One region of the Rahnella sp. Larv3_ips genome, then DNA from elsewhere that is predicted to be linked to it. Evidence: predicted binding sites of a transcription regulator. Region 1 holds the regulator's gene; each other region holds the start of a gene.
The links. The regulator PurR, encoded in region 1, represses purine synthesis genes. The targets are predictions, from matches to a motif close to CANGCAAACGTTTGCNTG.

Region 1 (2,210 bases):
CACTGCGGTGAAGCTGAAAGCGATAATCATAAGCAACGCGCAAACGGTGGTAATCAACGACAATTTCAGATTACTGTCCATAAAACCCCCTTACGGATCAATTGTGGCGTTTCATTAAGCCACATAAAATGTGTGCCAACGCATTTTCTCATACTTCATCGCTAAAATCCCGCGTTGATTCATGCGCGATATTCCACAATAACACTTCCACTTTGCTGCATTATAAGAGAAAATTGTCGGTTACCACGCCTGTGTGCCGGTCGATTTCACCCGAGAGCGTTTTGCGCCTCACTCTGACGAATCCACCCAACGATTTCACTGCCTTTTTAAAAGCCCGCAGTGAAATCCACGCAAGCAAACGATTAACATAATGCTAACGTGCTGAAACACGTGAGTTCAGGAGTCATTGTTTACATGGCAACGATTAAAGATGTCGCTAAGCGCGCTGGCGTTTCCACCACAACCGTGTCGCACGTCATCAATAAAACACGTTTCGTCGCCGAAGACACCAAAACCGCGGTTCTGCTGGCTATCAAAGAGCTTCACTACTCGCCAAGCGCCGTTGCGCGCAGCCTGAAGGTCAATAACACCAAAACCATTGGCCTGCTGGCGACCTCAAGTGAAGCGCCCTACTTTGCCGAAGTCATTGAAGCCGTTGAAAACAGCTGTTTCTCCAAAGGCTACACGCTGATTTTGTGTAACTCGCATAATAATCTGGAGAAACAGCAGGCCTATCTGCAAATGCTGGCGCAAAAACGCGTCGACGGCTTGCTGGTAATGTGCGCGGAATATCCGGATGAACTGCTGAATATGCTGGAAGAATACCGCTCCATTCCGATGGTCGTCATGGACTGGGGCGAGGCGCGCAAAAACTTCACTGACAGCATTATCGATAACGCCTTCGAAGGCGGTTATATGGCCGGTCGTTATCTGATTGAACGCGGGCATCGTGATATTGGCGTGATCCCAGGGCAACTGGCACGTAATACCGGTGGTGGTCGTTTCCAGGGTTTCGTCAAGGCGCTGAACGAAGCTAACATTCCTCTGCGCGAAGAGTGGGTGGTTCAGGGTGATTTCGAACCGGAATCGGGTTATCAGGCGATGCACAAAATCCTGATGCAGAAACAGCGCCCTACTGCTGTTTTCTGTGGCGGTGATGTGATGGCGATGGGGGCTATCTGTGCCGCAGATGAGCTCGGTTTACGCGTACCGCAGGATATTTCGGTGATCGGATATGACAATGTGCGAAATGCGCGTTATTTCTCTCCGGCGTTAACCACTGTGCATCAGCCGAAAGAGCGTCTGGGCGAAATGGCGTTTACCATGCTGCTGGACAGAATTATCAGTAAACGTGAAGAATCACAGACCATTGAGGTTCATCCCAAACTGGTCGAGCGCCGTTCAGTAGCCGACGGCCCTTTCCGCGATTATCGCCGTTAACAAAAATCTGACGCCTGCCTGTGCAGGCGTTTTTTCTCGTCCCGGTCAATACTGGCTTCCGGTATCAGCAGCGTTTAAGCAGCGACGATGAGGGTATTGACTCCTGGCAGGCCAATGCGGGCGTAAGAGTTACGTTCTGACCAAACATTTATAACACCAGTAAACATCCGCCTCCCGGAGAGGTGGATGTTTATTTTCTAATCCCGTAACCATTCCTGATTCATCGTTTCTGTATCGCCCATGTATTCCAGCAGCCAGGCCAGCGAAGGAGAGGAGTTACTCTGATCCCACGTCAGGCAACACGGGCTGTCAGGGAAGGTATTCTCCAGCGCCAGAACCTGTAATTTTTGCTGTTCAATCTGATGACTCACGCGATGAACCGGCATCATCCCTACGCATAAACCTTCGCTCAGACACTCCAGCGCGCAAGTCCAGTCAGGCACGACCAGGCGCCGCTGATTATCCAGCGTCCAGGTATCACGTTTGGGTAAGGTGCGCGAAGTATCCTCCAGACACAGCGCCGGATAAGGCCGCAGTTGATCATCGTTCAGCGCGCCGGAGAGCTGCGCAAGCGGATGCTGAGGGCTGACGACACAGTGCCAGTCCATAAAACCCATATCGCGAAAACTGAAACGCCCGCCCACCGGCACCGCCCGCGTCGCGCCAATTGCCACGTCTGCGCGGCCATCGACCAGCGCATCCCAGACGCCGTTAAATACTTCGGAATGAATGATAAGTTCCGTATCGGGGAAATGACGGTAGAAATCGAG
Region 2 (2,210 bases), on a different contig from region 1:
CACCATTGTCGGTGTTGGTACCGGATCCACCGCCGCGCATTTCATTGATGCACTGGGGTCCATCAAAGGCCAGATCGAAGGCGCAGTCTCCAGCTCCGACGCGTCTACCGCAAAACTGAAAAGCCTTGGCATCCATGTTTTCGACAGCAACGAAGTCGATTCGCTGGATGTGTATGTCGACGGCGCGGATGAAATCAACGGTTCAATGCAAATGATCAAAGGCGGCGGCGCAGCGCTGACCCGCGAAAAAATCATTGCGGCGATTGCCAAAAAATTCATCTGTATTGTGGATGCCTCCAAGCAGGTCGATGTGCTGGGTAAATTCCCGCTGCCGGTGGAAGTGATCCCGATGGCGCGCTCCTATGTTGCACGTGAGCTGGTGAAACTCGGCGGCCTGCCGGAATACCGTCAGAATGTGCTGACAGATAACGGTAACGTGATCCTCGATGTGCATAACCTGAACATTCTGGATGCCGTCGCGATGGAAAATAAGATCAACAGCATTGCCGGTGTGGTGACCGTCGGCCTGTTCGCCAACCGTGGCGCAGACGTGGCGCTGGTCGGGACTTCCGAAGGCGTGAAAACCGTTAAACTGAAGTAATGACGATATAAGCAGAAGATCTGGCTGCTTTAGCCCAAAGCAGCCAGCCTCCGCCTTGTCATCCCGCTGTCATAACGCAATGTTATGAAGATGATAATTTTCTGGTTGAATCATCTTTTCTTCAAAGGCTTTAATTTGGTGACTTATGTCACATTTCAGTATTTCTCCTCCTGAACGTCTGGCGCTGTAAAATCTAACCAGCATGAAATGCTAAAAACCAACAGGCACGGTGAGCCTTCTGCTGCCTGGCAGGCAATCGTTTGTATTGATGATGGCGGATTTTTTGTTATGTTGGCTGTGAGCAATCACCTCGCAGTTCGAATTCAGCCAGAAAATATAGGGTCGGGAAATGGCAAAAGTATCACTTGAGAAAGACAAGATTAAATTTTTGTTAGTGGAAGGCGTCCACCAAAGTGCGGTTGATACACTCCGTGCCGCGGGTTACACCAATATTGAATTTCACAAAGGTGCTTTAGATACTGAATCGCTGAAAGAGTCGATTCGTGATGCGCACTTTGTTGGACTCCGATCGCGTACTCAGCTGACCGAAGAAGTGTTCCAGGCAGCAGAAAAACTGGTGGCTGTTGGGTGTTTCTGTATCGGGACCAATCAGGTTGATCTGAAAGCCGCCACGCGTCGCGGTGTTCCGGTGTTCAACGCACCGTTTTCTAACACCCGCTCAGTAGCCGAAATGGTGCTGGGTGAAATGTTGCTGATGATGCGCGGTATTCCTGAAGCGAATGCGAAAGCGCACCGTGGTATCTGGAACAAGCTGGCCGTCGGTTCATTTGAAGCACGCGGCAAACGTCTGGGTATCATCGGTTACGGCCATATCGGTACGCAGCTGGGCATCCTGGCAGAAAGCCTCGGGATGCGCGTGTTCTACTACGACATCGAAAGCAAATTGCCGTTGGGGAATGCGCAGCCAATTGCTTCGTTGCAGGAACTGCTCAATACCAGCGACGTCGTGACGCTGCATGTGCCCGAAACCGCCGGGACAAAAGACATGATTTCTGAAGTGCAGCTGGCGCAGATGAAGCCGGGCGCGCTGCTGATCAACGCCTCGCGCGGCACGGTCATCGACATTCCTGCTCTGTGCAATGCACTGCGCAGCAAACATCTTTCCGGTGCGGCGATCGACGTTTTCCCGGAAGAGCCAGCGACCAACAGCGATCCTTTCAATTCTCCGCTGTGTGAATTCGACAACGTGCTGCTGACGCCGCACATTGGCGGTTCGACCATGGAAGCGCAGGAAGGTATCGGCCTCGAAGTGGCAGGCAAACTGGCGAAATACTCTGACAACGGTTCAACACTGTCAGCGGTTAACTTCCCGGAAGCCTCTTTGCCAGCACACACTGAGAAAGCCAGCCGTCTGTTGCATATCCACGAAAACCGTCCGGGCGTGCTGACCAGCATCAACCAGATTTTTGCGGAGCAGGGCATCAACATCGCCGCGCAGTATCTGCAAACCAGCCCGGAAATTGGTTATGTGGTTATCGATGCGGAAACAGATATCGCGACGCTGACTACCGCGTTGCAGCTGATGAAAGCGATCCCGGGAACCATTCGTGCCCGTTTGCTTTACTGATCGTATCAGCCATAAATGACA
Region 3 (2,210 bases), on a different contig from region 1:
GGCAGCGTTTTGTCGATGGCGTTCAGGAAAGTGCGCGTATCGACGTAATCGAAATCGCCGACGTGGCCGAGGTATTTCTCCTCAAGCTTTTGCAGAGTGCCGTCGTCGGCAATCTGGCTGAAAAAGTCGAGCATAGCGGCGGACAGGCTGTCGTCGTCGGGCTGCTTGCGGTAATACCAGGTGACGGGTTCATCTTCGGTAACGTCAAACGCGACGGCAAGACGTGGATAGACACGCTGCATCAGCGCGATAGTCACTGAATCGCCCAGCGTGTAATCCAGTTTGCCATTTTCCACCTGCTGCAGAAGGTCGCGTGGCGACATCTTGTCAGTGGTGCTCCACGTCAGGTTGGGGAATTTTTTGCCTGCGGCTTCCAGTGTCGGGATGTGCGCGGTTCCGGCGGAAACCACCAGAGTGCCTTTAATGTCGGCAAAACTTTTTGGCCGCACGGAGCCCTGCCGGTAAACCAGTTGCTGGGAGATGGAATAGTATTCCGGCCCGGCGCGGTAGTTTTTCAGCCGTTCATTGTTGTAGACCAGACCGGACGCCAGCATGTCGGCTTTATCGTGATCGAGTTCGTTGAACATCGCGTCGACGGTGGTGTGCTGAGAGACGACGAGCTTCACCCCCAGATAATCTGCGAAGCGTTTTGCCAGTTCGTAATCGAAGCCGAGATTACCTTCCGGTGAGTCCATAAAAGTCAGTGGAGAATTGAGCGTGCTGACGCGCAATTCTCCACGGGATTTTATTTGATCCAGCTGGTCACCTTCACCCCGATGCCACGGCACGGCAGGCCATAAGGCCAGCGCCAGCAACAGGGCGGCAATTCCCATGAGGAAATAGTTAAATTTTAGTCGCTTCAAATAGTTATCTCGCTGCGGCGCTCTTGTTTTTTTACGATATGCTGTGCAGTTTGTATGGTTATATCCCCAGTGCTGACGCATTTTGCTCAACAAAACGACAGTCTGCAACTTTATTCATAATACCCGCACGAAATGCCTGCCTATAAATGAATATCAATATTCACTGCGCAAACGGTTTCGTCAGGCGAAGGCTTTCTTTATAATAGGCCGCGTTTTCCCCCTGTTGCGCCCAATGAAGCACTGTGGTCAGTGTCTTCGAAGACGAGAGATCTGTGATTATGGAAATACTGCGTGGTTCGCCCGCTTTGTCGGCTTTTCGCATTAACAAATTGTTGTCCCGCTGTCAGGATGCCCGCCTTCCGGTCAGCGATATCTACGCCGAATATGTACACTTTGCCGATGTCAGCGCGCCGCTGAGTTCGGACGAACAAACCAAGTTACAACGCCTCCTGAAATACGGTCCTTCTCTCGCTGAACACGCTCCAACCGGTCGTTTACTGCTGGTCACGCCACGCCCTGGCACCATTTCTCCCTGGTCTTCCAAAGCCACTGACATTGCACACAACTGCGGTTTGTCGCAGGTTCTGCGTCTGGAGCGCGGTCTGGCCTTCTACGTGCAGGCACCGCAGCTGACCGAAGCGCAGTGGGCACAGCTGGGCGCTTTATTGCATGACCGGATGATGGAAACACTCTTCGGCAATCTGGAAGACGCCAGTGCGCTGTTTGCACAGCATCAGCCTGCGCCGGTGCAGCACGTTGATATTCTCGGTGAAGGCCGCAGCGCGCTGGAAACGGCCAACATCAAACTGGGTCTGGCGCTGGCGCAGGACGAAATTGATTACCTGATGGAAGCCTTCACGTCGTTGGGGCGCAACCCGACTGACATCGAGCTGTATATGTTCGCGCAGGCTAACTCCGAACACTGCCGTCATAAAATCTTCAACGCTGACTGGATTATTGACGGCGAAACGCAGCCGAAATCCTTGTTCAAGATGATCAAGAACACCTTCGAACAGACGCCCGATCACGTGCTGTCTGCGTATAAAGACAACGCCGCCGTGATGGAAGGTTCGCAGGTCGGTCGTTTTTACGCCGATGCGAAAGACGGTCTGTACGATTTCCATCAGGAGCAGGCGCACATTCTGATGAAGGTCGAAACGCATAACCACCCGACGGCGATCTCTCCCTGGCCGGGTGCGGCAACCGGCTCCGGCGGTGAAATCCGTGATGAAGGCGCAACCGGTCGCGGTGCAAAACCGAAAGCCGGTCTGGTCGGTTTCTCCGTTTCCAACCTGCGTATTCCGGGCTTTGAACAGCCGTGGGAAGAAGATTTCGGTAAGCCGGATC
Region 4 (2,210 bases), on a different contig from region 1:
AGATCCATCAGGAACAGGTGATTGTGCGTGCCGCCGGACACCACTTTATAGCCGCGTTCCAGAACCACAGCCACCATCGCCTGGGCATTTTTAGCCACTTGCTGCTGGTAAACTTTGAACTCAGGTTCCATCGCTTCTTTCAGTGCGACCGCTTTACCGGCAATCACGTGCATCAGCGGGCCGCCCTGGCCACCAGGGAATACCGCGGAGTTCAGTTTTTTGTAGAACTCTTCGTCGCCGCCTTTCGCCAGAATCAGACCGCCGCGTGGGCCAGCCAGCGTTTTGTGCGTGGTGGTGGTGACGATGTGCGCGTGTGGCACCGGGTTAGGGTAAACGCCCGCCGCAATCAGACCGGCAACGTGTGCCATATCTACGAAGAAGTACGCGCCCACGCTGTCCGCGATTTCACGCATTTTTGCCCAGTCAACGATACCGGAGAAGGCTGAGAAGCCGCCGATGATCATTTTTGGTTTGTGCAGTTCGGCCTGACGTTTTACGTCGTCATAATCGATGTCGCCGCTTTCGTCGATGCCGTAAGGCACCACGTTGTACAGTTTGCCGGACAGGTTAACCGGTGAACCGTGAGTCAGGTGACCGCCATGGCCGAGGTTCATCCCCAGAATGGTGTCGCCCGGTTGCAGCAGTGCGGTATACACCGCGAAGTTTGCCTGTGAGCCGGAATGTGGCTGAACGTTGGCAAAATCTGCACCGAACAATTCTTTTGCACGGTCGATAGCCAGTTGTTCAACGATGTCGACGTACTCACAACCACCGTAATAACGTTTGCCCGGGTAGCCTTCGGCATATTTGTTGGTCAGTTGCGAACCCTGAGCCTGCATGACACGCGGGCTGGTGTAGTTTTCTGACGCAATCAGCTCGATATGTTCTTCCTGACGAACAACTTCTTTTTCCATTGCTGCCCACAGCTCAGCATCATAATCGGCAATGTTCATTTCACGCTTTAACATCCGCATCTCCTGACTCAACAAACTAAAAATAAACGCCCCTCGGGGTTCTGCGCCACAGTGTAAATGTTTAAGCGGCCTTCGGATAGGGTCAGTTTAAGGTTTTTAGGCAAACGATTGGCTCCAGATACAGCAAGGCTTTGATCTAAGAACCCCTGCCCGGAATCAAGGGATAAATATTCATCTGAACATGTCTATATTTCAGCTTTGTGACCTGGGCACCTGACGTAAAGCCCTTACCCCTTTAGTGGGTGTTTACAAAAATTGTGGGTTTATATAAGATGCATTTAAAATACATGTTTAATAAAATCGACGAAGACACGGAGTTCACTATGCTTGATTCAGCCACTATCGCGACCGTTAAATCCACTATTCCATTACTGGCGGCGACCGGCCCGAAACTGACCGCACACTTCTACGACCGCATGTTCGAACACAATCCCGAACTCAAAGACATCTTCAATATGAGCAACCAGCGCAACGGCGATCAGCGTCAGGCGCTGTTTGATGCCATCTGCGCTTACGCAGCCAATATCGAAAATCTGGCGGCGCTGCTGCCCGCGGTGGAACGCATCGCGCAAAAACACACCAGTTTCACCATTCAGCCAGAGCAATACAACATTGTCGGCGCACACCTGCTGGCAACGCTGGATGAAATGTTCAGTCCGGGTCAGGAAGTGCTGGATGCCTGGGGCAAAGCCTATGGCGTACTGGCGAACGTGTTTATCAACCGTGAAGTGGAGATTTATCAGGACAGCGCAGAAAAAACCGGTGGCTGGCGCGGCACGCGTGAATTCCGCATCGCCGAAAAACAGCCGCAGAGTGAGCTGATCACGTCCTTCCTGCTCGAACCTGTCGATGGCAAACCGGTCGCCGACTTTCAGCCGGGGCAGTATCTGGCGGTGTATATCCGCGACGCGTCACTGGAAAATCAGGAAATCCGTCAGTATTCCCTGACGCAGGCACCGAACGGCAAAACCTACCGGATTGCGGTGAAACGCGAAGGGGAAGGCGCCGTGTCTAACTTCCTGCATAATGTTGCGCTGCCGGGCGACATCATCCATCTGGCGGCCCCGCACGGCGATTTCTTTATGGATATCAGCGATACCACGCCGGTTGCGCTGATTTCTGCCGGTGTCGGTCAGACGCCGATGTTAGGCATGCTCAATACGCTGGCAGCGCGCGGACATCACGCGCCGGTGCAGTGGCTGCACGCGGCTGAAAACGGTGCGGTACATGCGTTTG

Region 2: a site for PurR is predicted at 851-868, ahead of serA (phosphoglycerate dehydrogenase). Genes of this name have one in related genera too.
Region 3: a site for PurR is predicted at 1,028-1,045, ahead of purL (phosphoribosylformylglycinamidine synthase). Genes of this name have one in related genera too.
Region 4: a site for PurR is predicted at 1,072-1,089, ahead of glyA (serine hydroxymethyltransferase). Genes of this name have one in related genera too.

What each region holds. Positions count from the first base shown of each region.
Region 1 covers NZ_MJIB01000004.1:1,322,384-1,324,593, forward strand. Annotated here, with positions in the region: gene ED901_RS08405 (YnhF family membrane protein) at 1-81, opposite strand, end outside; gene purR (HTH-type transcriptional repressor PurR) at 415-1,440, shown strand; gene punR (DNA-binding transcriptional activator PunR) at 1,638-2,210, opposite strand, start outside.
Region 2 covers NZ_MJIB01000005.1:782,677-784,886, reverse strand. Annotated here, with positions in the region: gene rpiA (ribose-5-phosphate isomerase RpiA) at 1-601, shown strand, start outside; gene serA (phosphoglycerate dehydrogenase) at 951-2,189, shown strand.
Region 3 covers NZ_MJIB01000005.1:719,175-721,384, reverse strand. Annotated here, with positions in the region: gene mltF (membrane-bound lytic murein transglycosylase MltF) at 1-863, opposite strand, end outside; gene purL (phosphoribosylformylglycinamidine synthase) at 1,142-2,210, shown strand, end outside.
Region 4 covers NZ_MJIB01000021.1:861,824-864,033, reverse strand. Annotated here, with positions in the region: gene glyA (serine hydroxymethyltransferase) at 1-968, opposite strand, end outside; gene hmpA (NO-inducible flavohemoprotein) at 1,247-2,210, shown strand, end outside.